3 regions of the Enterococcus sp. AMC1623 genome follow, and region 3 is predicted to be linked to each of the others. Evidence: predicted binding sites of a transcription regulator. Region 3 holds the regulator's gene; each other region holds the start of a gene.
The links. The regulator NrdR, encoded in region 3, represses ribonucleotide reductase genes. The targets are predictions, from matches to a motif close to ACACNATATATNGTGT.

Region 1 (10,173 bases), 620 kb from region 3:
TTGAACGGTCTAAACGAACACTAAATGGTACGTTAGTCATACTAACATCTACACCATCCAAAGTCTCATTCCAAACACCTTGAACATATTCAGCCGCTTTCTTCACAGAATCCGTATCATCTGAAAGTAATTCAAAGCTTAATGAATCAATTCCTAATTCTTGTTTGGCTTTTTCCCAATATTCTTTCGCTTTTTCAACATCATATTCTGTATTATTTGTTGTTTCTTCAACAAAATCTTTGCCTGTATCTGGATTAAATGACATGTTTTGCGGAATCAAACCAGTTGAAGCTTCCGAACCATCACCTAATACTTGTTTAACTAATGCTTCACGATCAATTGAATAAGACAATGCTTTACGTAAGTTTTCATTGTTAAATGGAGAGTCTTTCTCTCTTTGGTTCATTTCAATATAGCTTGTACGTGACTCTTTTAATGTAACAAATTCTGGACTATTTGTATTTTGTTGTGCTAATTCACCTGTTAAGATAACATCATCTAACTGTCCATCTTGGAATAAATTCAAACCAGTTGAAGATTCTTTAACGACAGAGACATTAATTGTTTCTAACTTAACATTTTCTACATCCCAATATTCTGGATTTTTTTCATATGACCATTCTGTATCTACACCAGGTCCATCAAAATCGCTTAATGTAAATGGTCCATTATAAACAGCAGTATCGCTCTTCTTCGCATAATCTGCACCAAATTCTTCTACTGTTGCTTCATGTTGTGGGAAGAATGATGGGAATGCTAATAGATAATCAAAATACGGTGTTGCTACAGCTAACGTAATTTCTAATTCATAATCTCCCACAGCTTTAATTCCTAAGTCTGTTGCTGGTTTCTTCCCATTAATAATATCTGTCGCGTTGTCTACTACTTCATAAAGATACGCATATTGAGAACCTGTTTCAGGATCGACTGTACGTTGCCAACCATAAACAAAATCTGCAGCAGTTACTGGATCACCATTTGACCATTTAGCATCTTCTCTTAATTTTAATTTATAAGTTAAACCGTCTTCACTAACTTCTGCTAACTCTGCAGCTGCGGCTGGTTGTGGCTTATTTTCATTATCTAAACGATATAATCCTTCATATACATTGTTTAAAGCAGTGAAACTAATTGTATCGGTCGCAATTGATAAATCAGCGGTAGGCATTTCTTGTAAAACAGCTAAGTTAAATACTTGTTCTGCTTCTCCTGTTCCTGTCTTAGCACTGTCATCTGTTTTAGACGTTCCACCTGTTGTACAAGCGCCTAATAAAATAGCACTCACCAATAATGTTCCTAATAATTTTTTCTTTTTCATAAATCGTCCCCCTAATCTATTTCTAACTTGATGTTAATTTTATTAGAATATACTGAAAATTACAATCTTTTTTTAACCAAAAACGCCATTTTTTAAAAATTAAATTAGAAAAATGCTATTATAACAACATTTCAACTCATAAAATTATTTTTCATTTTATTAAAATAATGGATTAAATGATTAAATCTCCCTCATATAAGTTCCGCTTTAATACAAACGAGTCACAGATTAAACACCTAAGTCTCGCGTAAATTTTGAGCCCCACTAATTGTTGAATACTCTGAAGACACTGTTCCACAAAACAGTTCTCCATTCATGTAATTGACTAAATTATTTCTCTACCAATCATCGTGTTTAGAAGATTTTATTTTTCTAAAAAAATTTTTATTAGATTCAGGTTGTCGTTAGCTACAATAGAAACAATCCATTATCTGAAGCAGAACCAGAGACAAAAATTCTTTTACTAAAAATAAATGCTATCGCTAGTCGGCACTAAGCAAAAAAGATGGCCAACAGATGACTCTTTTTTATTTCACTTGTGAATTTAAAAACTTTAGAGAAATTCTTTTTACTTTTTACTTTTTTTCAGCTACAATATATAAAGCGTGTTTCTCTTTAAACCCCACTATTCATCACACTTAATTATAAAAAGACTTTTAAAAAACCACAACAAATAGTGTTTCCAATATTCACAAACACAATATATAGTATTTTTTCATTTGACTTCTTTCTCAGTTCATTATACTATTTATATACATTAATTAGTTCAAGCAACGAGGAGGAAATATATATGAACATCAAATTATTCTCAAAAAACAACTGCATGCAATGCAAAATGGCTAAACGCTTTTTAGCAGATAACAATATTAGCTTTGAAGAAATCAATATCGACAACGAGCCTAATGCTATTGATTGGTTAAAAGAACAAGGTTTCCAAAGCGTTCCTGTAATTACATCTGATGCGACAACTGTTGTCGGTTTCCGTCCAGATCAATTACGCCAATTAGCAAGCTAATTTTCGTTCCAAAGAAAATCAGATTTACCTTGGATTTGTCCGTCACCTGTGACTAACAAGTCCATTTTTTTATGAAATATTAAAAATATAGAGATAAGGTTGTGTATATGAATGAGTTTAAAAACGTTAAAAGACGTCACTTACTTCAAGTTAAATAATGAAATCAACCGTCCAGTTAATGGACAGATTCCATTACACAAAGATCAAGAAGCTCTCGTAGCCTTCTTCAAAGAAAATGTCGAACCAAATACCAAAAAGTTTGCTTCAGTCACAGAGAAAATTGAGTATCTGATTGCTAATGATTATTTGGAAGAAGCGTTTATAAATAAGTATACGCCTGATTTCATCGAAAAATTATACGCCTTTTTAGATGACCAAGAATTTCATTTCAAGTCATTTATGGCTGCCTATAAATTCTACTCACAATATGCTTTAAAAACCAATGATGGTACGGAATACCTAGAAAGCTATGAAGACCGTGTTGCGTTTAATGCCTTGTACTTTGCAGATGGCAATGAAGAATTAGCCCTTTCTTTAGCGGACGAAATGATTCATCAACGTTACCAACCAGCAACGCCTTCTTTCTTAAATGCTGGAAGAAAGCGTCGCGGTGAACTTGTTTCTTGTTTCTTAATTCAGTTAACAGATGATATGAATTCTATTGGTCGTGGAATTAACTCTGCGTTGCAATTATCTCGTATTGGCGGCGGTGTAGGGATTACTTTATCTAACTTACGTGAAGCAAGTGCTCCTATTAAAGGTTATGAAGGTGCTGCAAGCGGCGTTATGCCCGTTATGAAATTATTTGAAGATAGTTTTAGTTATTCAAATCAATTAGGTCAACGTCAAGGTGCTGGGGTTGTTTATTTAAATGTTTTCCATCCAGATATTATTAGCTTTTTATCTGCTAAAAAAGAAAATGCAGATGAGAAAATTCGTGTAAAAACATTATCATTAGGCGTCCTTGTTCCCGATAAGTTTTATGAATTAACACGTAAAAATGAAGATATGTACTTATTCAGTCCATATAGCGTTGAAAAAGAATACGGTGTCCCTTTCTCTTATGTTGATATTACAGAAGAATACGATAATTTAGTTGCTAATCCACGTATCCGTAAAACAAAAATACGTGCACGCGATTTAGAAAATGAAATCTCTAAATTGCAACAAGAATCTGGTTATCCTTATATCATCAATACAGATACTGCGAACCGTGCAAATCCCGTATACGGTAAAATCGTCATGAGTAATTTATGTTCTGAAATTTTACAAGTCCAAGAGCCTTCTGTCCTAAATGGGAAACAAGAATATGAAGAACTAGGTACAGATATTAGCTGTAACTTAGGTTCATCAAATATCGTTAACTTGATGGAGAGCCCTGATTTTGGTAAATCGGTTCGTACAATGACACGTGCATTAACTTATGTAACAGATGCATCTGATATTGATGTTGTCCCTTCTATTCAAAATGGAAATCGTTTAAACCATACAATTGGTTTAGGTGCGATGGGACTACACACTTATTTCGCTAAAAATCAAATGGAATATGGTTCTCCAGAATCAATTGCATTTACAGATATTTATTTCATGCTATTAAATTACTGGACATTAATGGAAAGTAATGTCATTGCCAAAGAACGTGGTGAAGTCTTCCATAACTTTGAAAAATCAGATTATGCAAATGGTCGTTATTTCGAAAGCTACATTCAAGCGGATTATCAACCAAAATCAGAAAAAATTGCCGCCCTTTTTGAAGGAATTCAAATTCCAACTAGTGCAGATTGGCAAGCTTTAGCTGATGCGGTTAAAAAAGATGGTCTTTATCATCAAAATCGTTTAGCAGTAGCACCAAACGGCTCTATTTCTTATATTAACGATACAAGTGCTAGCTTACATCCAATCACTCGTTTAATTGAAGAACGTCAAGAGAAGAAAATTGGGAAAATCTATTATCCTGCTGCGCACTTATCAAATGATACAATTAGCTATTACAAATCAGCTTATGACATGGATATGCGTAAAGTTATTGATATCTACGCAACAGCACAAAAACACATCGATCAAGGCATGAGCTTAACTTTATTCATGCGTTCTGAAATTCCTGAAGGTTTGTACGAATGGAAAGACACAAGTAAACAAACAACTCGTGACTTAAATATTTTACGTCATTATGCTTTCCATAAAGGGATTAAATCTATTTATTATATTCGTACATTTACTGACGATGCAGAAGAAATCGGCAGCAATCAATGTGAAAGCTGTTCAATCTAGTTCAAAGAGGAGGCCTTTTCATGGCAAACACTTATTATAAAGCAATTAACTGGAATGAAATCGAAGACGTTATCGATAAGTCCACTTGGGAAAAATTAACCGAGCAATTCTGGTTAGACACACGTATTCCTCTATCTAATGATTTAGACGACTGGCGTAGTCTTTCCGATCAAGAAAAAGAAATGGTTGGACATGTTTTCGGTGGTTTAACTTTATTAGATACAATCCAATCGGAAAGTGGCATGGATCAATTAAAAAAAGATGTCCGTACAACTCATGAAGAAGCAGTTTTAAATAATATTCAATTTATGGAATCTGTTCATGCGAAAAGCTATTCATCAATTTTCAGTACTTTAAATACCAAAAAAGAAATTGAAGAAATTTTTGAATGGACAAATACCAACGAATTTTTACAAAAAAAAGCAGAAAAAATCAATGAAATCTATAAAAATGGGACTGCTTTAGAGAAAAAAGTGGCGAGTGTTTATCTAGAGACTTTCTTATTCTATTCTGGTTTTTACACACCGCTTTATTATCTAGGAAATAACAAACTTCCCAATGTGGCAGAAATCATTAAATTAATTATCCGTGATGAATCTGTTCATGGAACATATATTGGTTACAAATTCCAATTAGGCTTTAATCAATTGCCTGAAGACCAACAACAAACATTAAAAGATTGGATGTATGAACTGCTCTTCGAATTATATGAAAACGAAGAAAGATATACCGATCAATTATATGCTGAAATTGGTTGGGCAGATGAAGTAAAAACTTTCTTACGCTACAATGCCAATAAAGCTTTGATGAATTTAGGACAAGACCCTCTCTTCCCTGATACAGCAAATGATGTCAATCCAATTGTCATGAATGGTATTTCTACAGGGACAAGTAACCATGACTTCTTCTCACAAGTAGGAAATGGTTATCTATTAGGAACAGTTGAAGCTATGCAAGACGATGATTATTTAATCGGAATGGATTAATTATTTTAGACACTGAGGTCGTTTGACTTCAGTGTTTTTTTATCTAACAATTTTGTTCGTTTAGATTCACTTCTTTCGATGGTTGACTCTTTTTATTCGCGATAAACTATTCGTAGAATAAATGATAAGGAAGTGTCGCTTGATGAAAAAAATGACAAAGATCTTTATTGCTGGTTCCCTATGTTTCGGAGTTGCTTATTTTGTTTATAACAACGTGATGCAGCCACTCAATGAAGAAGCCACCCAAGAAATCCTCTTATACAAATAATTACGCCGTTTTTAGCAATATACACCAAAAAGAGCCAAATTTTTTATGTTTGGCTCTTTTTTTGTTCGAAATAATTGGTGGCAAATTTTTTAAAGCCTTGCGTAATCGGTGTTTGATAACGATTTTTCAACCAAGATAGCCAAATTGTTCGCTGACAAGTGGGTGAATCAATCGTCAAAAGTGGTAACGATTTTTGATGTTTGTTTTCAGTCCAAGATTGCGGTACAAACGTGACTCCAAAACCAGCATGAACTAGCTGAATAATAAAGTCAAAACTTTCAATTTCAAAGGCAACATCTGGGTCAAAACCAGCTTCTCGACAAAATAATTTCGTCATTTCTCCAAATGCATAATCACTTGTCACACTAATAAACGGTTCTTCCGCTACTTCACTTAGATGAATATTTTTTCGATGGGCTAATGCATGATTCGGTGGCACCGCTAAATAAATTTCTTCCGTTAATAACGGCTGGCAAGCTATCTCAGGGTGACGAATGGGGGTATAAAAAATACCTAAATCTACTTCTCCATCTAATAATTTCGCTGCTAATTCTTGTTGCTGTGTAATGTGTGCAATTTTAAATCGTCTTGTGGGATGCTGTAAAAAAAATTCTTGGAATAACTCTTGTAAAAACTTTGAAGAAGATGCCCCAATCGTCACACTGTTTTCTTTGGTTTCAATTAAATGTGTGAGCTGATATTTACTATAATCTAGTTCACGAAAGATACGTTCAACTGAAACTAAAAAAATGGTGCCGTATTCGTTTAATTTAATCCGTTTCCCTACTCGATCAAACAATTTCACCCCTAATTCTGCTTCTAAATGGGCAATCGATTTGCTTAGTGAAGGTTGAGCGATATGTAATTCTTCAGCTGCTGCCGTCATATTCTCTAAGCGAGCAACCACTTGAAAATACCTTAATTGTTTTAATTCCATATTTTCTCCTTATAGCTAAAAGTAATAAATATATAATTTATTATATATTTCAACTAATAAATAGTCGATGCTATAATGAAAAAGCTTTAGAAATTTTATGAAAACACAACATATTAGGAGGTATTTCTTTGGGTAAATCAAAGTTATGGACAAAAGATTTCGTATTAGTCGCACTTATTAATTTCATTACTTATTTAGTGTATTACTTATTAATGATTATTATTGCTGAATTTGCAATGAAATCATTAGGTGCATCACCTAGTCAAGCAGGTAGTGCCGTGGGGATTTTTATCATTGGAGCTTTAATTGCTCGAATTATTACAGGTAGCATCATTGAACAGATTGGTTATAAGCGAATGCTTTTTATTGGTCTAGGAATTTATTTTATTTCCTCATTCTTTTATTACCCTCTTAACAATTTAATGCTCTTAATGGTCGTTCGTTTTATTCATGGGATTGGTTTTGGTGTAACTTCAGTGGTAACAAGTACTGTCGCCGCACAAATTATTCCAATAGAACGTCGCGGAGAAGGTATCGGCTATTATTCATTAAGTACCACGTTAGCTTCTGCTACAGGTCCAATGTTAGGGATGTTTTTAGTCCGTCAGCTATCTTTTAACACAATTATTACGCTATCGATTATTTTATTAGTGCTTGGGATGTTTGGTGGATTCATTTTACGTATGCCTAAAACAAAAAAAGTCGTACCAACTAATTCACAGCAAAAAATTTCCATTCATCATTTCTTAGAAAAAAAAGCCGTACCGATTTCATTGATTGGTATGTTATTAGGAATTGGTTACTCTAGCATTGTTAGTTTCCTAACTTCTTATACAGCTGAAATTAATTTGGTTGCTGCTGGTAGCTTCTTTTTTATTGCCTATTCCATCGCCATTTTATTTTCTCGACCAATTGCTGGACGTTGGATAGATACAAAAGGAGAAAACTTTGTCATGTACCCGTCATTTATTGCCTTTGCGATTGGTTTATTGTTAATGGGTACTACTGTAAATAGTTGGATGTTATTGTTAGCTGCGCTTTTTATTGGTGCTGGATTTGGTACGTTTTTATCTAGTGGACAAACCATTGCCATTAAAGTCGCATCTGAGCACCGAATTGGCTTAGCAACTTCGACGTTCTTAGCAATTGTCGACTTTGGAGTGGGGATTGGTCCTTCGATTTTAGGCGCATTTGTACCAATTATTGCGTATCGTGGCGTTTATATTAGTATGGCAATTTTAGCTATGGTGGCAGGTATTTTTTATTTAATCTTTAATAAAAAAATCTTGAATACTTAATAAAAAAACGACTTTCCTTTGCAAGAAAGTCGTTTATTGTTTAATTTCATGAATAAAATTAGCCACAATTTTTGCTGTTAAACCCCAAATTAATTCTTCAGTTTGATAAAAGAGCAGTTGATGTTGCCCTGCTCCCCACGGTTCTTGATAATGTTGTGGTAAGCCTAATTCTTCTACTGGCAACAGAATTTCTTTTTCTCCTGTTTTTGGATCAACAATATAAGGATGAACCAATACCTGGCACTGGTATTCTTTTGGTTTGTTCTCTAGGAAAAATGCTACCGGAACTGTGAATACTTTTTCTACCTCATCAGCTGAAATAGTTAATTCTTCTAAAGGAGTCTGTAATAATCCTACATAAGTATGCACTAACATTCCTGTGGGCATGATTAAGGTATCTAAATTACCCAAAATTTCAATTCCTTCTGGACGACAACCTAATTCTTCACATGTTTCTCGAATTGCTGCAAGCTGAGGTGATTCATCATTCGGATCAATTTTGCCTCCTGGAAAACAAATTTCCCCACCTTGACGGATAGTTTCTGCTCGTTTTTCAAATACAAGGTGATATTCACCATCAATTTCTACTAGCGGCACAAATACTGATGATTGAAAATAATCAATTAAGTGGCTTTGATGCGTTCGAAAGATGATTTGCTTTTTTAGCCGTTCTTCTGTTAATTTTTCCATGCGACTTCCCTCACTTCATTTACTCTTTAACTATACCCTGAATGTTCCTTTTAAAAAAGCAAAGCGCATGCTAAAATAAATTCAATTCGATGGTTATTTATTTAGACTGGAGGAATCGGTTAATGTGGGTGTTATTTGCTTTTTTATCAGCTTTTTTTGCTGGAGTTATGTCGATTTTAGCTAAAATTGGCATTGAGGATGTCGATTCAAATCTAGCAACTGCGATTCGAACTTGTGTAGTGGCTATACTCTCGTGGAGCATTGTCTTTATGGTTCATTCTCAAACATTAATTTCTGCCATCGATCACAGAAGTATGTTGTTTTTAATTTTATCAGGAATAGCAACTGGGGCTTCTTGGCTATGTTATTTCAAAGCGTTGCAAATTGGTGATGTGAATAAAGTCGTTTCCATTGATAAAAGTAGCGTACTCTTAACAATGATTTTATCGATGGTTTTTTTAGGAGAATCCCTTTCTTTGCTTAAACTACTTGCTATGCTTTTGATTGGTTTTGGAACGTATAGTATGATTGAACATAAAACAACGGCGAAACAAACTACGGACAGTCGCTGGTTAGTATATGCTAGTTTTTCAGCTTTTTTTGCTAGTCTAACAGCCATCCTAAGTAAAATTGGCATAGAAAATGTTGAATCGAATCTTGGAACAGCGATTCGAACAGTGGTTATTTTACTTATTTCTTGGTTGATTGTCATTTATCAGAAAAAACAAACTACTATTAAAAATATTACGAAACGCAATTGGTTATTTTTGATTCTTTCAGGATGTGCGACTGGATTATCTTGGCTATGTTATTACAAAGCGTTACAAATGGGGCCTGCTAGTATTGTCGTTCCTATTGATAAATTAAGTATTGTTGTCACCGTACTTTTTAGCGTAACCGTCTTACATGAATCGCTAAAGAAAAAAGCCATACTAGGCTTATTCGTCTTGGTAGTAGGCACCTTATTATTACTGATATAATCAAGTGTTCTTAATTGATGATACTCAAAAATCGTGCTACTATTTGGTCATAGGGATGGTGCTCCCTATAACCGCCAATAATGGCTGATGGCGCCTGTTATATACAAAAGTTTATTTTGTCATACATGTTACTTGTATGCCTTAAAGTAGACTCTTGTGTGTAACAGGCTTTTTTGCATTTAAAAGGAGGAGAAAATTATGTCAATCGTAATTGAAAATGTCAAAGCAAGAGAAGTATTTGATTCACGAGGTAACCCTACAGTCGAAGTCGATGTTTTACTTTCTGATGGCTCTTTAGGTAGAGCAGCTGTTCCGAGTGGTGCTTCTACAGGTGACCGAGAAGCTGTAGAGTTACGTGATGGTGGCAAACGCCTACAAGGAAAAGGTGTCAGTCGCGCAGTCAATAATGT
Region 2 (10,173 bases), 1.2 Mb from region 3:
TTATATGAACGTAGTGAAGCAGAGCTGATGCAGCATTTTGGCAAAATGGGTTATTCCTTGTATCGCAAAGTCCGTGGTATTCACAATGCACCGGTAAATATTTCACGTGAACGAAAATCGATAGGCAAAGAAAATACCTATGGGCAACCTTTAGCGACAGAAGACGAATGTCTAGCTCAATTACGCCAATTGTCGAATGCAGTAGCTGAATCCTTAAAAAAAGAACAAAAACACGGCAAGACGGTTGTTGTGAAAATTCGCTATGCAGATTATACCACGATTACTAAGCGGGTTACCTTGCGTGAATACGTCTATCGCAAGGAAGAGATTTTTTCGCAAGCTAGTTTAATTTGGGAAGAAATTCTGGGCGTTGAAAAGGGGATTCGTTTATTAGGTGTGACAGTCACTAACTTGGATCCATTGACTTATGAAAATATCGTGTTACCTCTGTGGGAAACTGGAGATCCTTATGAAAAAAGCAAGCACTAAATGAGCGCTTGCTTTTTAATTTGTTCATATTGTTGTTCGGCATCGATACATTTTTCCCAAATCACTGCTTTACCAGCTGCTAATGATTTGGGAACATCAAGAATTCGTTGATTGCTGCTACCACGAAATTGTAAATTGAGATTACGTTTACTTAATTCAAAACGACCATCAACTAAAATATCAATTTGTTGCAATAGAGCCAATTTATCATCAGTTTCTTGCAAAAGTTCTTCAAATGTATATCCTGACCAACTCCAAATATCTTTTTTCGTTCCAAACGTTTCCCGAACGCGTTGAACTAATTGGAGGCAAACAGCCGTATTTAAAAAAGGTTCGCCACCTAATAAAGTAAGTCCTTGAACATAATCGTGAGAGAGGTCTGCAATAATTTGATTTTCTAATTCCAAAGTATACGGTGTACCGTAGCGGAAATTTTGTACGGCTTTATTGAAGCAACCTTCACAAGCAAAAAGACAACCGCTGACGTATAAACTATTACGAACTCCCTCACCATCGACAAAATTAAACGGCTTATAATCAGCAATCCGTTGTTGACTATAGTCTTCACTGCACCATTCTTTGGGCTGTGGATTTCTCATATTATCACGTCCTTATTTCATGTGTTTAACACGTGCAGAAATTTCTTTGTGGCGTCCATGTACCATTGGGCGTGCTTGTGGATTGCCTAGATACCCGCATGTTCGTTTTACTACATCGCAGGTTTTTGGATCATGATTGCCACATTGCGGGCATTGAAAACCACGCTCGGTTGGTTTGAAATCTCCTTCATACCCACATTCATAGCAATGGTCAATGGGTGTATTGGTTCCCAAATAGCCAACACGATCATAAGAATAATCCCATACCGCTTCTAAGGCTTTCGGATTTTGTTGTAGAATGGGGTATTCACAGTAATGAATAAAGCCACCGCTACAATAGTACGGATAATCTTTTTCGAAATCTAGTTTTTCAAAAGGTGTCGGATTTTTACGAACATCATAATGGAAGCTATTTGTATAATATTCTTTGTCAGTAATATTTTCAATCACGCCAAATTTTTCAGTATCTAGACGGCAAAAACGATCGGTTAAACTTTCACTTGGTGTCGAATAAACACTAAAATGATACTCATATTCTTCAGCCCAATCATCTGCATGGTCTTTTAAGGCACGTAAAATCGCTAACGTGAATTCTTTAGCTTGGGGATTAGCTTCCCATTCGCCATCATAAAATGCCGCAGCAACTTCATATAATCCAATATATCCGAGAGAAACCGTCGCACGACGATGATTAAATAATTCATCTACAGCATCATTGGGTGCAAGTTTCTTGCCAAACGCGCCGTGCATATAGAGGATAGGTGCATTTGTTGGTGTAGCTTCTTTACAGCGTTCAATTCGATATACGAGTGCATCTTTCACAATTTGCAGGCGTTCTTCTAGAAGCTGCCAAAATTTTGCTTGATCATGTTGTGCTTCAAGGGCAATTCGGGGCAAATTTAGGGTGACTACACCTAGATTCATCCGCCCAACATTGATTTCTTGCCCAGTTGCATCCTTCCAGCCTTGTAAGAAAGAACGGCAGCCCATAGGCACCTTAAAGCTCCCTGTTAACTCCACAATCTTATCGTAATTTAAAATATCAGGATACATCCGTTTCGTTGCACATTCTAACGCCAATTGCTTGATATCATAATTAGGGTCTTGTGGTTGAAGATTTATGCCTTTTTTGATAGAGAAAATCAATTTAGGAAAAATAGCTGTTCGATGTTCGCTACCTAAACCATTGATTCGATTTTGTAAAATAGCTCGTTGAATTTCGCGTTCAAACCAATTTGTCCCCAAACCAAACCCCAGGGAAGTGAAGGGTGTTTGCCCGTTTGATGTAAACAACGTATTGATTTCGTATTCTAAACTTTGCATGGCATCAAAAATGTCTTTCTTAGTTTTTTTACGAGCAAAAGCTATTTGACGTTCTTCACCTGCAATCCATTCTTGGGCATCTGCTAAATGTTTTTCATAATTTTTCTCAGCAAAAGGCGCTAAAAGTTCATCCACTCGATCGGCAGAACAACCGCCATATTGACTAGAAGCCACGTTAGCAATAATTTGTGAAATTTGCGCAGTTGCTGTTTGAATAGATTTAGGTGCTTCGACTTCAGCGTTGCCCATTTTGAAGCCTTCGTTTAACATTTTTTTAAAGTCAATTAAGCAACAATTTGTCATTGGGGCATAAGGATGGTAATCCAAGTCATGATAATGAATATCGCCTTTTTGATGTGCGTTTGCGACATGAGGAGGTAACATCTTTAAACCAATTGATTTGCCAACAATTCCTGCGGTTAAATCACGTTGTGTGTTAAACACATTACTGTCTTTATTGGCATTTTCATTGACGACACTTTGTTCCTTATTCATTAGCTTTTCAATTGTAAAATTAATGTCGGTTGCCTGACTTCGTTCGAAATCACGTTGTGTCCGATAACGAATGTATTCTTCAGCGAGCGCATAATCATGTTGTTGTAACAGAATATGTTCAACGATATTTTGGATTTCATAAATTTTAACCGTTTTTTGAAAACGCGCCTCAATTTCATGATTGATTTTAGTTACAAGATAATGTACTTGCTGATGGTCCATGGGTGAAAGAGTCCCTTGCACTTGTTGTTTGGCTTTGACCAAGGCGTTATAAATTTTTTGATCGTCAAACGTTACGGTCCGTCCATCGCGTTTAATGACTTGTATTTCAACCGTAGTTGCTGGTGAGAAATATTGTTCATCTTTTAATTTAGTTGCCGTCATTTTGTGTCACTCCTTTGTTTGCTTCTTCTCTATAATAAAATAAAAAAAGAAGGATTTCAACTATATATAGTTGTTTATTTTTGTTTATACACTATATGTAGTATATGCAGAGGGTGGCATAAGCTAGGTGAGAGTAGGGAGTTTCATTGTTTTATTTTACACAAAATGTATAAAATTTATTTTTAGATTTTAGAGAATTAATTGAAAATATGCTAAGATACAAGAGAGAAAAGAGGCGAGAATCGTGAAAAAAATAATCGATGTCAAACATTTAACAAAAACATATGGTACCCGCTTTAATCAAACAAAGGTATTAGATAATTTATCTTTTAGTGTCGATCAAGGTGAATTTGTTGGAATTATGGGACCGAGTGGAGCGGGAAAAACCACCCTGATGAATATTTTATCTTCCATCAGTTTACCAACGATGGGGTCGGTCTATATTGATGGCAAAGATATCACCCGTATGAAAGAAAATGAATTAAGTGATTTTCGCCGTCAAAAAATCGGCTTTATTTTTCAAGACTTTAATTTATTGGATACACTCACCAGTAAGGACAATATTTTATTACCTTTGGCGATTGATAAATTATCTAGCACAGAAATGGAGCAACGCGTACAAACCGTGGCCGATTTATTAGGTATTTCGTATTTGTTAAATCGGTATCCAGATGAGTTATCTATTGGGCAAAAGCAGCGAGTCGCTGCTGCACGAGCGATTGTTGCACAACCGTCCGTCATTTTTGCAGATGAACCGACTGGATCTTTGGATTCTAAATCAGCAACAGAATTGCTTCGTTATTTAAGTGAAGTCAATTTACACAATGACACGACAATCTTAATGGTGACCCATGATCCGTTTACTGCGAGTTATTGTAATCGAATTTTATTTATTAAAGACGGGGTGTTTTTTGCTGAAGTTGTTCGTCGCGGGACCCGTAAAGAATTTTTTGAACAAGTGATTGATATGCAGGCGACAATCGGAGGAGGTGGTCGTCGGAATGCTTTTTAAAATTATTTGGCGTAGTTTTTTACGTCAAACGCGGAATTATGTTGTCTATTTCTTATCCATGACAACTGCCGTGATGATTTTTTATTCATTTAGTGCGATGACATACGATCAGCCTCTAACCTTGCGTGCTAGACAAGATATTCAAATTGAAGGTGTATTGACGTTAGGGAATGTATTTGTTGCCATGGTCGTGTTGTTTTTTATGCTAGGCGCTAACCAATTTTTTATCCAGCAACGACAAAAAGAAATTGGGTTGTATCAATTGTTTGGGCTACGAAAATCACGTATTATTTTTCAATTTTTAATTGAAGGGGTGGTTTTGAACGTTTTTTCTCTGCTTGTGGGAATCATTATGGGGATTGTTTTTTCAAAATTTTTTGCGATGATTTTAATCAAAGCTATGGATTTAAACATTGAAAGTCGTTTCTTTATTTCATGGGCTTCTGTGTTAACAACTGTAGTGATGTTTTTTGTCGCCATTAGTTTAATTTCGTTGCAAAATATGTGGTTGATTTGGCAAAAACAATTGATTGACTTGTTTCAGCCTAAACGAGTGATAGCTAGTCGGCATTTAACAGTTCGTTGGAGTGCCTATTTAATTGGCATATTTAGTGTTTTATTGATTAGTATTGGTTACTACATTGCAGTAAATTTTGTTGACGTGCTAAATAGTTACATTCAACAAACCGAGGACTTTTCTTCTGTGTTATGGGTACCGTTGTTCATTTTTTCTTTGTGCGTCTTCGGGACGTATTTGTTTTTTGCCTATGGTATACAAGCTTTATTAGATGGATCAACCAAATGGCGTGCATTTAGCTATCGTCAGTTACGTTTTTTTACGTTGAATCATACGCGTCATTTGCTGTCAAAAAGCTGGCGAACCCTTTCGTTGATTTCTGTTATTGTGGGCATTGCCATTTCATTGATTGGTGGAGCAATTGGTATTTTTGCCATGTCTTATCGGTACACGGATTTAAGTCAACCAGTTGACTTTCAAATTACTGTCGAAGAATCTACGCGTTTAGAAGAATTACTTCAACAAAATGGCGGAGAAATTACTCAAAAAACTATCGTCCCTTTAAAAGTAGTCGGTACACATTCATTACGTCCGATTCAATTTTTAGATGAGGAAACCTATGAAGAGATTGCTCTTTTTGATTTGATTTCTGAACAAAGCTACAATGAAATTCGGACGATGATTCCCCACTTACCCGCAGTCAATTTAGACAAAACAGACGAGGCGGTGATGATTGATTTGAATACGGCGATGATGAACAAACGATTGTTGACAAAAGCTGAGCAGAAAATAACTTTACCAAATGGTATAAACGTTCATCTCAGTGAGCGTTATTCCAATTTAATTGGGGATAGTTTGTTGCGTTATGGTTCGAATTTATTAGTGGTAACTGACAATCTCTATCAGCAGGCAGAGGGGATAGATTATCAATTGGTTTATTTGAATGCGACTGGATACGATGAAGAGCAATTTCAAAAAACATATGTCTCTCAATTACCTACAGACTGGGGCAATGATATTAGCTACCAGTATGAATATACGAATGGGCAATTAAAAGGCGATATTCAACGTGCTACTGATGATGATATTTCTGAAGATTCAGAAGGACAACGTGTAAGTCGTTTAAATCAAACAAGTCGTTATCCTAATGTACGTGCCGATCGACGTCAAGGAGGCATTTTCTTGTATGTCACGCTTTTTGTCGGGATGATTGTGTTGATTACTACAGCGAGTACCTTAATGGTTCGCCAGTTTTTTGAAGCTGGACGAGAAAAACAAAATTATCAATTACTACAGCAAATTGGTCTTCCAAAAAAAGCGTTACATCGTGCGGTTTACCAGCAAAATGCCTGGATTTTCTTTCCAACAATGTTGCTTGCCACAAGTCATGGCTCATTTGCGATTTATATGCTCACCAAATTAGTGCAAGATGCTAATTATTGGGTGGCGTATCTCTTTTGTTTCATTACCATATTTATCTTTACATCAGCTTATTTTTTAACGACAAATTTTTATTTGCGGATTGTAGAAGAATAGGAGTAACTTATGGAAAATCAACAAGAATATTCAATTGGCGCTTTTTCAACACGTGTTCATTTGAGCGTGGATACGTTGAGATATTATGAAAAAGAAGGATTGCTTAAACCAAGGCGCAATCAACAAAATCAACGTATCTATACAGAAAACGATTATGAATGGACACTGTTTATTTTACGTCTGAAACAAATTGGCATGCCTATTCGCGACATTCAAACATACGCGAAACTCCGATACCAAGGAGATGAAACAATCAACGAACGTTTACAATTGCTTTATAAACAAGAACAACTTCTTGAAAAACAGCGACACGAAATTGATGAACATCTAGCATTTTTAGCAAAAAAAATAACTATCTATCACGAAAAAATAGTTGACATGGAGTAAACTCCAGCTCGTATCCTTAAGTTATTAAGGAGGAGAAATTCATGAAAAAGTACATTGTTATTACAGGAGCTAGCTCCGGAATTGGGGCGGCTACAGCGAGAGCTTTTGCCCAAAGAGGAAAAAATGTCATTTTAATCGCTCGTCGTGAAGAAAAATTACTAGAAGTGAAAGAACAAATTCAGCAGGCTTGTCCAGAGGTTGATATTGTGGTGCATCCATTTGATTTAACGCAAGTTGCCGAACTAGAAAAGCTATTTCAGCAATTAGACAGCTATTTTATTGAAGCTTGGATTAATAATGCGGGCTTTGGTTATTACACAATGGTGGAGGAACAATCCATTGGGCGTACATCTGCCTTATTGCAACTCAATGTAGAGGCGCTCACGATTTTATCCATGCTGTACGTACAAAAATACCAACAGCAACCACAGACGCAATTGATTAATATTTCATCAGCTGGTGGTTATACAATCGTTCCAACGGCGGTAACGTATTGTGCCTCAAAATTTTATGTTAGTTCTTTTACAGAAGGTTTGGCTTTAGAATTACGTGCGTCAAATTCACCACTACAAGCGAAGGTTTTGGCGCCGGCAGCAACAAAAACGGAATTTGGCAAGGTCGCCAACAACACGACAACATATAATTATGACCAAGCCTTTTCAAGATACCATGACAGTGAAGAGATGGCGCAGTTCTTAATGCAACTCTACGATAGTGATAGTATTGTGGGTTCGATTGATCGAGAAACGTTTACTTTCGTCTTAAGTGATCATAAATTTTCTTATGCAGGTACTAGCAAAAATAATCAACAACTATCCAAAGAAAAATAGTGAGAAAAAATTAATTGAGACATAACCGAGCTATTCTGTTCTTTCATTGGATGCGTGCTATACTTAATTTGTAGTATAAAAAAAGGAGCGTATGTGATGTTAGAAAAAAAAGAGGAACAACTATTGATTGATTTAACTTCTGCTCGTGGTGTACCTGGCAACGAAGAAGAAGTTCGGGAGGTTTTTAAAGCCTATGCCAAAGATTTTGCCGAGGATATTTTCTTTGATGGCTTAGGGAGCGTGATTGCGAAACATTCTGGAAAAGGTGGCGGTCCTAAAATCTTTATTTCTGGTCATATGGATGAAGTTGGTTTTATGGTCACCAAAATTACTGAAAAAGGCTTTATTGAGTTCCAAACATTAGGTGGCTGGTGGGGCCAAGTCATGCTTGCGCAACAAGTAGAAATTAAAACGCAAGATGGAAAATTAATTCACGGCGTTATTGGTTCAAAACCACCACATGTACTATCAATGGAAGCACGTAAAAAACCGTATGATGTCAAAGATATGTTTATTGATATTGGGGCATCAAGCGAAGAAGAGGCAAAAGCTTGGGGCATCCGACCAGGTGATATGATTACGCCATATATCGAATACAAACGGATGAATGACAGTAAATTCTTATTAGCCAAAGCATGGGATAATCGTGTGGGGACTGCTGTTTCTTTACGTGTATTAGAAAACTTAGCCAATGAAGGCCATCCAAATTGCTTGTTTGCTGGAAGTGACGTGATGGAAGAAGTCGGATTACGTGGGGCTCGTACAAGTACGCACTTAGTTAATCCTGATATCGCAATTGCTTTAGACACGGGTACTGCTGGGGATACACCAGGAATGACACCGAAAGAAGCAGATTCTGTTCTGGGTAAAGGACCGCAAGTGTTAATTTTTGATGCCTCGATGATTCCACATAAAAAATTATTGAACTTTGTTATTAACGTTGCTGAAGAGTTAGAGATTCCTTTCCAATATACCGTCATTACAGGTGGTGGAACAGACGCAGGACAAATGCATTTAACTAGAGATGGCGTTCCATCAATTGCAATTACCGTCCCTGTACGTTACCTACATTCGCATACATCCATCATTCATGAAGATGATTATTTAAATACGGTTAAATTAGTGACAGAAGTAGTTCGTCGCTTAGATGATAAAAAAGTGAATGAGTTAAGAAGTTATTAAATAAAAATAGAGTGAGAATCCTTTGATAGGTTTTTCACTCTATTTTTTATTTGCGTGTCGTTAGCGAAACGTTTACACTAAGGACAAAAGGTGAGGAGGAATTTTTATGAAACTAACAGTTTTAGGTTGCCTTGGCGCATATCCTTATAATGGGGAAGGGACAACGAGTTTTTTATTGCAATCAGAAGGTTATAATCTACTGCTTGATGCGGGAAGTGCAACATTGATTCAACTGGAAAAAGTGTTTAATCCATTAGATTTAGATGCAGTGATTCTCAGTCATTATCATCCCGATCATGTGGCTGATTTAGGTGTGCTACAACATTATTGGCAATTATTCCCCAAAACAGAAGAACGGCCAATTCTACCGATTTATGGTCATGGAGAAGATGCCGAACAGTTTGCTCGCTTGACCTTACCGAATGTTTCAGAAGGACATGATTATCTAAAAGTAGAACAGTTGAACTTAGGACCTTTTTCTGTTACATTTATGAAGACGATTCATCCTGTCGTTTGTTACGCAATGCGGTTTGTAGAAAATAGTACAGGTAAAATATTTGTATTTACTGGTGACTCTGGTTATTTAGAAAGTTTTGTTGATTTTGCCAAAGATGCGGATTTATTTTTAGCAGATACCTATCTGTTTGAAGGTAATGAAAATCATATTGCGCATTTTACTTCTAAAGAAGCTGGAGAAATTTCACGTCAAGCAGGGGTGAAAAAATTAGTTTTAACTCATTTACCTCAATTCGGTGATTTGGAACAATTACGCACCGAAGCAAGTGCAGCAGCGCAGCATGAAGTGCCTGTCGAATTAGCAAAAGTAGGGAAAACTTTTGAAATTTAGGAGGAACGAAGCATGATTTTTGTACCAAATGATTTAAGAGACCCACGAGTAAACTTAGCGATTGAAACTTTTTTATTGCAAGAAATGGCTATTGACGAGCCGATTTTACTTTTTTATATCAATGAACCATCAATTATCATTGGTCGTAACCAAAATACGATTGAAGAGATTAACAAAGAATATGTGGATGAAAATGGAATCCATGTTGTTCGCCGTTTTAGTGGTGGTGGGGCAGTTTATCACGATGAAGGAAATCTAAACTTTAGTTTCATCATGCCTGATGATGGCAATTCATTCCGCGATTTTGAAAAAGTAACGAAGCCAATTATTCAAGCACTACATGATATGGGCGTTGAAGGGGCACAACTAAAAGGTCGTAATGATTTAGTCATCAATGACATGAAGTTCTCTGGAAATGCGATGTATGCTACAAATGGCCGCATGTTTGCGCATGGTACAATCATGTTTGACAGCGATGTAAATGAAGTGGTGAACTCCTTAAAAGTTCGTAAAGACAAAATTGAATCAAAAGGCATCAAATCGATTCGTTCACGGGTAACGAATATCAAACC
Region 3 (10,173 bases):
TTAGATTTATCAGATAAAGTGTATTTATGTGATATTTTCGGTTCAGCACGTGAAACGCAAGGCGATGTGAAAATTGAAGATTTAGGAGCAAAAATTTCAAAAGGTGGACAAGTTATCAAAGAAGATAATGTGTCGCCATTATTAGATCACGAAAATGCGGTGATCATCTTTATGGGCGCAGGCGATGTTCAAAAATTTGAACAAGCTTATGAAAAATTATTAAGCGGAACAACACGTAACGTATTATAAAAACAAGACGGATGGTAGCTTAGCTATCATTCGTTTTTTTAGAAGTAACGACGCTTGCACTTTTCTGTGCATTTGATAAAATAAGAGAAACTATATATTTTATTTGGAGGTCTGCTATTTTGGATATAGGTAAGCCAAGAAAACTAGGAAAAACCATTGATGAAATTGAGGAGGGTGAATCGTTATCCGTTACAGAATCGATTGAAGATAATCAGCTGTTGTTGTATTTAGGATTAACGAATGATGCTAATCCATTATATATTCAACATGATTATGCACGACAAACAGCGTATGAACGCCCAATTGTTCCGTCAATTATGTTGATGGGGATTGTAACGAGTGCCATTTCAAAACATTTGCCTGGACCAGGGTCACATGTGGTTAATTTTTCTGTGAACTTCGTGGAACCTGTCTACCATTATGAAACATTGACATTTGAATTTGAAGTTATCAAAGTTGATAAAATGAAGGATGTCATTACTATTTCTGTGGAAGCAGTGAATACAGAAAACGATCGCGTATTGGATGCGGTTGTGATGGTTCAACCACCAATTTTAATTGACGAAAGCGAGGAAACAAATGAATAATCATCAAGTTATTGAAGATACATCTGGATTAAATAAATTTTATGCAAAGGTTTATGGAATCTTCGGTTTAGGTCTAGGTATCAGTGCTTTAGCTGCTTTTTTAGGTGGAAGTATTTTTTTAAAACAAACATTAGCGTTTATTCAAAACTTCCCATTAGGCTTAACAGGGATTTGGATTGCTGAAATCATCTTAGTAATTGTATTAAGTGCCAAAGCACAAAAAAATCCATCGTTAACACTGGCAGGATTTATTGTCTATTCCTTACTAAATGGATTAGTTTTATCTATTACTATTTTAGCTTATGGTGTAGAAAATGCAGCAAGAGCTTTTGTTGTAGCTACTATTACATTCCTAGTAATGGCACTGTATGGTGCCTTTACGAAACGTGATTTAAGTGGTATTGGTCGTGCGGGAATTGGTTTACTATTTGGGGTAATCATTGCGACAGTTGTAAACATGTTTTTACAAAGTTCAGGTGTCGATTATTTCTTATCCTATGTTACGGTGTTAATCTTTGTTGGCTTAACAGCCTATGATAATCAACGTATCCGTCACGTCTATTTTGCTTCACAAGGACAAGAGAATTTAGGTTTAGCTGCTTTCATGGCATTGCAACTTTATTTAGACTTTATCAACTTGTTCTTATCACTATTACGAATCTTTTCAAGAGACTAATCAAGCAAACGAACATTGGCAAACCAATGTTCGTTTTTTTGTACTTAAATAATCGCATTCCTTAGATTTCTTTGTTAAAATAAAGAAGAATGTTTCAAGTGAGGAGCCAAAAAAATGACAAAAAATAAATTATTATTAGTGGATGGCAACAGCGTCGCGTTTCGTGCGTTTTTTGCGCTACATAATTCGCTAGAACGCTTTAAAAACAACAATGGATTACACACCAACGCGATTTATGCCTTCAACAATATGTTTGAAAATGTAATGGCTAAAGAGCAGCCAACGCATGTCTTGGTTGCATTTGATGCGGGTAACACTACTTTTCGTAATGCGATGTATGAAGAATACAAAGGTGGGCGTGCAAAAACGCCAGGTGAATTCAAAGAACAGATGCCGTATATTCGTGAATTGATTACAGGCTTGGGTGTCAAGCACTACGAATTGGATAACTATGAAGCCGATGATATTATAGGAACCTTAGCTAATCGTGTGGATGAAGAACAATTTGACGTGGTAATTTTAACAGGTGACCGTGATTTAACCCAATTAGCCACTGAACATATAAAAATCGATATTACAGTAAAAGGCGTCAGTGATCTTGAATCTTATACACCTGAACATATTGCAGAAAAATATGATGGTTTAAAACCTTTACAAATCATCGATATGAAAGGTCTAGCTGGTGATGCCTCGGATAACATTCCTGGAGTGACCAAAATCGGTGAAAAAACTGCAATTAAATTGCTAAAACAATATGAGTCAGTAGAAGGCATTTATGAACATATTGATGAAATGAAAAAAAGCAAAATGAAAGAGAATTTAATCAATGATCGTGAGTTAGCTTTTCTTTCAAAACAATTAGCAACCATCAATACCGATGCCCCTGTTGAGGTGAACGTTGATTCCTTAAAATATGAAGGCAAAGATTTAGATAAATTAGTGCCCTTTTATAAAGAAATGAATTTTAAAACTTTCTTAGAACGTTTAAATATCGTTGATGACCAAGAGATGGATGATATTTTATTTGAAGTGGTAGAAGAAACGACTCCTGAAATGTTTACCTCAGAATCAGCGCTATACGTTGAAATGCTAGGGGATAACTACCACATTGAAGATATTGTGGGGATTGCTTGGGGAACGAAGAAAAAAATCTATGTTGCCAATAACGAAGCTGTATTTGAAGATGCTGCATTCCAAGAATGGCTATTTGACGAAACGAAAAAGAAAAAAGTCTATGATGCCAAGCGTACCCAAGTCGCTTTAAATCGTTATATTGGCTGTCCAAAAGGCTTGTCTTATGATGTTTTATTAGCCGCTTATTTATTAGATACCAATGATAATAGTAATGATATTGCAGCTGTTGCGGCTCATTATGGATATACAGAAATTCAATCAGATGATGTGATTTATGGAAGAGGAGCTAAAAAAGGTCTGCCAGAAGAGGAAGAAGTCTTTTTTGCGCATTTAGCTCGTAAAATTGTTGCGATTGAATGGTTAAGTGAGAAACTAGTTGAAGAGTTGGAAGAAAAAGGGCAAACGCAACTCTTTTATGAGATGGAATTTCCTTTATCGAATATCTTAGCAGAAATGGAAATGACAGGGATCAAAGTGGATGGACAACGTTTGAATCAGATGAAAGGTGAATTTGCTGAACGCTTACAAGAAATTGAACAAAAAATTTATGCACAAGCAGGCGAAGAATTTAATCTGAATTCACCAAAACAGTTAGGCGTTATCCTATTTGAAAAAATGGGTCTACCTGTCATTAAAAAAACAAAAACAGGCTATTCCACAGCGGTTGATGTTTTAGAACAGCTAAAAGAACAAGCTCCTATTGTCGAAGATATTTTAGTTTATCGCCAAATTTCGAAGATTCAGTCAACCTATGTTGAAGGATTATTGAAAATGATTCAAAGCGATGGAAAAATTCATACACGTTATGTACAAACGTTGACACAAACAGGACGTCTAAGCTCAGTCGATCCAAACTTACAAAATATTCCTATTCGTTTAGAAGAAGGTCGTAAGATTCGTGAAGCATTTGTACCAAGAAAAGAAGATTGGGTAATTTATTCTTCCGACTATTCCCAAATTGAACTACGTGTGTTGGCTCATATTTCAGATGACGAGCATTTAAAAGCGGCCTTTTTAGAAGGACAAGATATCCATTCAAGTACAGCGATGCGCGTTTTTGGCATTGAAAAAGCTGAAGACGTCACTCCCAATATGCGTCGCCAAGCCAAAGCAGTTAATTTTGGAATTGTTTATGGCATTTCTGATTATGGATTATCACAAAACTTGGGCATTACTCGAAAAGCTGCTCAACAATATATTGACACTTATTTCGAACGTTATCCAGGTGTGAAAAAATACATGGAGACAGTAGTTCGTGAAGCTAAAGACACCGGCTATGTAGAAACCTTGTATCATCGTCGTCGGTATTTACCAGATATTAATTCACGTAATTTTAATTTACGTTCATTTGCAGAAAGAACGGCCATTAATTCACCAATTCAAGGAAGTGCCGCCGATATTTTAAAAATTGCGATGATTGATTTGAATCGTCGGATGAAAGAAGAAAAATTAGAAGCAGCGATGCTTTTACAAGTACATGATGAATTGGTTTTTGAAGTTCCAGAATATGAGTTAGAAAAATTAAATCAACTTGTAAAAGAAGTGATGGAGACAGCTGTTTCCTTACATGTACCATTAATCACTGACAGCAGTTGGGGAAAAACATGGTATGAAGCAAAATAAAGAGGTGAAAAGCTTTGCCAGAATTGCCAGAAGTAGAAACTGTTCGCAAAGGGCTATTGCATTTAGTTAAGGGAAAAACGATTGAATCTGTCGAAGTTCGCTGGCCACGAATTATTGAATCGCCCGAGATAGAAACTTTCCAAAGAAATTTGGTTAATCAGACGATTGAAGATATTCAGCGTCGAGGGAAATTTTTAATTTTTAAATTCACGAATTTTGATATGATCTCACATTTGCGTATGGAAGGTAAATATGAATTTGACCCTGATATGCAAGATATGCTTGATAAGCATACACATGTCATCTTTAATTTTACGGACCATTCTCGCCTTTTTTATAATGATGTGCGTAAATTTGGACGAATGGTTTTGGTGCCTAAAGATGAGAGTAGCCAATACAAAGGAATTAAACAATTAGGTCCAGAACCTCAACCAGATGTCTTTTATTTGGAAACTTTTCAAGAAAAATTAAAACGATCGGCTAAAGCGATTAAGCCACTTTTATTAGATCAAAAACTAGTCACCGGTTTAGGAAATATTTATGTAGACGAAGCACTATGGGAAGCCCAAATACATCCTGAAACGCCAGCAAATGCATTAAACGAAAGTGAAACAACCCGCTTGCATCAAGCGATTATCGATGTCTTAGCTAGAGCTGTGGAAGCAGGGGGAACGACGATTCGTTCTTACGCTAACGCACTAGGAGAAGCAGGCACTTTTCAAGTATCACTAAATGCTTATGGGCAAACGGATTTACCTTGTCCACGTTGTCAAACACCGATTGTTAAAACAAAAGTCGCCCAACGTGGCACCCATTATTGTCCAACTTGTCAGAAGCGGAAAGGATGAGTGCTGATGGGCATGGTTTTAGGTCTTACAGGCGGTATTGCTACAGGAAAAAGTACCGTTGTGAACATCTTTCGTGCATATGGCTTTCCGATTGTGGATGGGGATGTGATTGCACGAGAGATTGTTGAACCCAAACAAGCAGGTCTACAAGCGATTGTCTCCGTCTTTGGAGAGGATATTTTGTTAGACAATGGTCAGTTAGACCGTAAAAAATTAGGTAATATTATTTTTTCTGATGAAGAAAAACGTCGCCAATTAGATGCGTTATTAGATCCTATTTTACGACAAACAATTACTCAACGTATCCGTGGATATCGAGAGGAACCCTTAGTAATTGCAGATATTCCGCTATTATTTGAAGCCCATTATGAAGATGAAATGGATCAGGTTGCCGTGGTTTATGTTCCTGAAGCTGTTCAATTAGAACGTTTAATAAGACGAGATGACTTAACAAAAGCACAGGCGTTGCAACGAATAGCTAGTCAACTATCAATTGAAGAGAAAAAGCAACGGGCGGATATTGTGTTTGATAACCAAAATTCACTGGAAGAAACAAAAAAGAAAGTTAAAAACTGGTTAAAAGCACAAAAATTTATTTAAAAAGATTAAAAACTCTAGAGTTTTCTAGAGTTTTTTCTTGTCTATTCTGTCAGAAGAACTGATAAACGTGTTATAATATAGAAAGAAATTTAATTTATTCATTCAGTAAATTTAAAATAAATAAAGATAAATGGGGTGGAAATATGCACTGTCCAAAATGTCATCATAATAATTCTCGTGTTATTGATAGCCGTCAAGCCGATGACGGTCGTGCGATTCGCCGTAGACGCGAATGTGAAAACTGCGGCTTTCGTTTTACAACGTTTGAACGATTAGAAGAAACACCTCTGTTAGTCATTAAGAAAAATGGCGCGCGTGAAGAATTTAATCGTGAAAAAGTATTACGTGGTTTAATTCGTTCTGCTGAAAAACGTCCAGTAGCGATGGAGCAAATGGAACAAATTGTCGATCATGTAGAAGCTAGAATTCGTGAGCGAGGCGAAAATGAAATACCTTCAACTTTAATTGGTGAGTATGTTATGGAAGAATTAGTCAATTTAGACGAGATTGCTTATATTCGCTTTGCAAGTGTCTATCGTCAATTTAAAGACATGTCGGTATTCTTAAAGGAACTACAAGACATTGTTGATAAAGCAAAAGAAGCAAATAAGTAATTTAAAGGAGGGGCTTTTGTGAAGACCGCTTGGGATGAAGTCCAACCAAATCATATTTATCAAGTGTTCAAGAGCCTGCCTTTAACAAAAGAAGGCAATGATGGTTTATTATACCTCTACCAACCAATTATTGGTGCACAAGCTTTGGCTCTGTATTATGCATTATTGGGTGATGAGGAAGATTCGTTTGAAAATGACTTTGCGCACATTGATATGTTACATGCATTAAATATCGGTTTGCCAGATTTTTTACATGCTCGTAAACAATTAGAAGGTATGGGATTGCTTTCTGTTTTTATGAAAGAAGATGTAGAGTTTGGTCGAATGTTTTTATATCGCTTAGAAGAACCATTACATCCAGAAGTGTTTTTTAAAGATGAAACATATAGTTTTTTGCTATGGAGTGCAATTGGGGAGCGAAAATTTAATCAAATGGTTGAACGTTTTAAGCCTAAAAAGCTCGATGTCTCTAACTATCAAGAAATTACGTGTCGCTTTAAAGATGTGTATGGCTCAATTAACGAAGAATCATTTATGCGCAAATCATCAAAATTAGAACAAGTGGCACAAGTCTATGATGTGAATAAAAACAATGGTATTCAGCTTGATGCTTCTCAAATTGATTGGGACTTTTTACTTAACTTAGCTGAGAAAAAATATATTTCACGTACAAACTTTACGACATCCTTTAATCATCAATTAGTTCTTTACCAAAATCTCTATGGCTTTGATGAGATGGAATTAGTTGACTTGATGACGGAAGCAGTATCTTTTATTGACGGTAAAGTGAATGAAAAAGAGCTTGCTAAGGTTGTAGCACGTCATACAAAGCAAATACCACAAAAAAAGACAGGGATTTATGTTTCAAAAGATGCTGAAACTCGTCGCTTCAATACATTGCGTCAGTCGGGATTTTCTGAACAAGATATCGGTTTAATTCAGATGAGTGAAGCGACAGCACCAGCTGATTTTTTACAAGCAATCAAGCAAGAAAAGCATAGTTTTGTAGCGGATTCAGAAAGCTGGTTGTTGAAATCATTGATTGAGAAAAGTCCGCTAGCCAATAGCGTCATCAATGTTTTGATGCATTATGTGCTAGTGGTACAAAACAATAGTTCATTACAAGCGAGCTTTGTTAATCGAATTGCAACCAATTGGTCCGAAATGGGAATTAAAAGTCCTGAAGAGGCAATTAAACATGTTCGACAACTGGTTAAAGAATCTAAAGAAGCCAAAGAAAAACGAGAAACCCAACGAACCAATTACCGCAAACCGATTCGTAAAGAAACATTACCTGACTGGGTTGATAATCCAGTTGAAGAAGTGGAAGATTCCGAAAAACAAGCAGCAATTAATCAACGATTGCAAGAATATTTACAACGCAAAGAAGGTGAAAAATGATGGAAGATGTAGGTAAAAACTTAAATCGTCTATTAGATCAAAAAAATTATCGGACACGCTTTGAAGAAATGATGCAAGAAGTTTTACAAGACGTCGATGTGCGTAATTTTTTAGATCTGCATAAAAATCGTTTAACCCAACAAGATATTGAGCGTAGTTATGCAAAACTTTATGAGTTTGTTCAAGAAAAACGTAAATTTGAGTTAAATGATCCAGCCCAAATTGCACCGGGATATGAGCCTCAGTTGATGTTAAATTTTCATTCAGTCGATGTGACGTATATCCCAACTGAAGAATTATTAGCTAGAAGACATCAAGAAGAAGTGCGTAACCGCGTGCAAGCGTTGAATATGCCAAAAGACATCCAAGAAGCTCGTATTGCTACCTATGAAGGAACTGCTGGACGTGGTGAAGCATTAATGGCAGCAATTGATTTTATTGAAGCGTACAAAGAAGAACCAAAAAATTTTCATAAGGGCTTGTACTTAGCCGGCAGTTTTGGTATTGGCAAAACCTATCTTCTAGGGGCAATTGCTCGTGATTTAGCAGAAGCAGGTTTTTCATCGACGCTGTTACATTTCCCTTCATTTGCTGTTGAAATGAAACAAGCAATTGGTAAAGATCAAGTCGCTGAAAAAATGGAAGCTATCAAAAAAGCGCCGATTTTAATGTTAGATGATATTGGTGCGGATGCCATGAGTAGCTGGATTCGGGATGAAGTATTTGGTGTGATTTTGCAATATCGGATGCAGGAACAACTCCCAACGTTTTTCACCTCTAACTTTACCATGTTAGAATTGGAAAAACATCTGTCTGTTACGCAACGTGGTGAAGAAGAACCATTAAAAGCTAAACGTATTATGGAACGTATTCGCTACTTGACCAAAGAGGTTAGCATGAGTGGGCGTAATCGACGAAATCAATAGAGGTGAAACCAAATGAAGAACTGGCTACTAGGTAGTCTTTTAGGATTAAGTTTAGTCTTTGTGGCAGGCTGTGGTACTCAAAATGCTACACCTGAAACAAAAGAAAGTACTGAGAGTAGTGAAATAATGGAATCACGAACTATTTTTACAGGAACATTGACAGAGCATCTTGAAGAATCAGCAATGGAAGATGACAGTGTCTTATTGTTTTTAGAAAATGTGGAATCAATTGAAGACCCTGAAAATATTGTTGACATTTTTATTCAGCATGGGGTCGGTATCAATGTGAAAACCAAAGATATTGCTTATTGGCGGGCGTGGCGCAAAGGAAGTAAAGTAGAAGTAACCTTAAAGGGACTTCCAGCAACCACAGCGTCAATTCCACCACAAGTTGCTGGAAATGCAATTGAAAATATTACCTTATTACCATAAATATTGAGTATTCTCTTGAATATGGTGTTGTGCCATTTTTAAGAGAATTTTTAGTGAGAAAAGAGGAATTTTAATGAACGAACAAGAATTATCACGACGCTTAGCACGTGTTGGTTCGCATGTTCCCCAAGATGCACGATTAGCAGATATTGGTTCAGATCATGCCTATCTACCCGTAGCGTTGATGTTAAAAAATAAAATTACATTCGCGGTAGCCGGTGAAGTTGTTAGGGGGCCTTTTCAATCAGCTGAAAAGCAAGTCCGTAAAAGTGGTTTAACAGATCGGATTGTTGTCCGTTTAGCTGATGGTTTAGAAGCGATTGAAGTGAATGATGAAATTAACGCAATCACCATTGCCGGTATGGGAGGGACATTAATTCGCTCAATTTTAGAAAGTGGTAAAAATAATGGTCGAATGAATGGTACTGAACGTCTCATCCTCCAACCAAATATCGGTGAGAAAACATTACGGGAATGGTTAGCACAAAATGACTATGCAATTATTGAAGAAGAAATTTTAGAAGAAAACAAAAAGACGTATGAAATTATTGTTGCCGAAAAACAGAAACCTACGACCTATACTGAGCAAGAATTATTTTTTGGTCCGAAATTATTAGAAGAAAAAAATGAGGTTTTCTTCCAAAAATGGCAACGTGAACTAACTGCTAAAGAACGTGTGTTAAGTCAATTAGAAAAAGCTGAAGAAAAACCTTTAGAAAAAGTTGAAGAAATAAAAATGCAACTTGCTTGGATTAAGGAGGTTTTGGCATGAGCCTTTCAGCCAAAGAATTTATTCATCGCTTTGAAGAATATTGTCCTTTATGGTTAGCAGAAGAAGGCGATCCAGTCGGTTTACATATTGGAACATTAGACCGTGAGATTCAACGTGTGATGATGACTTTAGATGTTCGTCCAGAAGTTGTGGAAGAAGCAATTGAAAAAAAAATTGACTTGATTATAGCTAAGCATCCGCCTATTTTTCGTCCTATTCAGCGTTTAACTGAAGATGATTTACAAACAAAGATGTATATTGATTTATTACGTCATAACATTTCTGTTTATGCCGCACATACAAACATGGAT

Region 1: a site for NrdR is predicted at 2,014-2,029, ahead of nrdH (glutaredoxin-like protein NrdH). Genes of this name have one in related genera too.
Region 2: a site for NrdR is predicted at 3,379-3,394, ahead of nrdD (anaerobic ribonucleoside-triphosphate reductase). Genes of this name have one in related genera too.

The regions. Positions count from the first base shown of each region.
Region 1 is NZ_CM177096.1:1,635,839-1,646,011, forward strand. It holds gene AC4BC7_RS08045 (peptide ABC transporter substrate-binding protein) at 1-1,318, opposite strand, end outside; gene nrdH (glutaredoxin-like protein NrdH) at 2,109-2,333, shown strand; gene nrdE (class 1b ribonucleoside-diphosphate reductase subunit alpha) at 2,445-4,604, shown strand; gene nrdF (class 1b ribonucleoside-diphosphate reductase subunit beta) at 4,625-5,590, shown strand; gene AC4BC7_RS08065 (hypothetical protein) at 5,733-5,858, shown strand; gene AC4BC7_RS08070 (LysR family transcriptional regulator) at 5,902-6,795, opposite strand; gene AC4BC7_RS08075 (MFS transporter) at 6,924-8,093, shown strand; gene AC4BC7_RS08080 (NUDIX hydrolase) at 8,127-8,783, opposite strand; partial or broken gene AC4BC7_RS08085 (EamA family transporter) at 8,906-9,316, shown strand; gene AC4BC7_RS08090 (EamA family transporter) at 9,308-9,763, shown strand; fluoride riboswitch at 9,806-9,867, shown strand; gene eno (phosphopyruvate hydratase) at 9,962-10,173, shown strand, end outside.
Region 2 is NZ_CM177096.1:3,257,672-3,267,844, forward strand. It holds gene dinB (DNA polymerase IV) at 1-489, shown strand, start outside; gene nrdG (anaerobic ribonucleoside-triphosphate reductase activating protein) at 486-1,088, opposite strand; gene nrdD (anaerobic ribonucleoside-triphosphate reductase) at 1,101-3,290, opposite strand; gene AC4BC7_RS16005 (ATP-binding cassette domain-containing protein) at 3,535-4,302, shown strand; gene AC4BC7_RS16010 (FtsX-like permease family protein) at 4,292-6,355, shown strand; gene AC4BC7_RS16015 (MerR family transcriptional regulator) at 6,365-6,742, shown strand; gene AC4BC7_RS16020 (SDR family NAD(P)-dependent oxidoreductase) at 6,784-7,572, shown strand; gene AC4BC7_RS16025 (M42 family metallopeptidase) at 7,669-8,754, shown strand; gene AC4BC7_RS16030 (MBL fold metallo-hydrolase) at 8,861-9,601, shown strand; gene lplA (lipoate--protein ligase) at 9,614-10,173, shown strand, end outside.
Region 3 is NZ_CM177096.1:1,019,650-1,029,822, reverse strand. It holds gene murC (UDP-N-acetylmuramate--L-alanine ligase) at 1-249, shown strand, start outside; gene AC4BC7_RS05150 (MaoC family dehydratase) at 369-836, shown strand; gene AC4BC7_RS05145 (Bax inhibitor-1/YccA family protein) at 829-1,512, shown strand; gene polA (DNA polymerase I) at 1,627-4,269, shown strand; gene mutM (DNA-formamidopyrimidine glycosylase) at 4,284-5,117, shown strand; gene coaE (dephospho-CoA kinase) at 5,124-5,717, shown strand; gene nrdR (transcriptional regulator NrdR) at 5,861-6,331, shown strand; gene AC4BC7_RS05120 (DnaD domain protein) at 6,350-7,732, shown strand; gene dnaI (primosomal protein DnaI) at 7,732-8,658, shown strand; gene AC4BC7_RS05110 (hypothetical protein) at 8,671-9,090, shown strand; gene AC4BC7_RS05105 (tRNA (adenine(22)-N(1))-methyltransferase) at 9,164-9,862, shown strand; gene AC4BC7_RS05100 (Nif3-like dinuclear metal center hexameric protein) at 9,859-10,173, shown strand, end outside.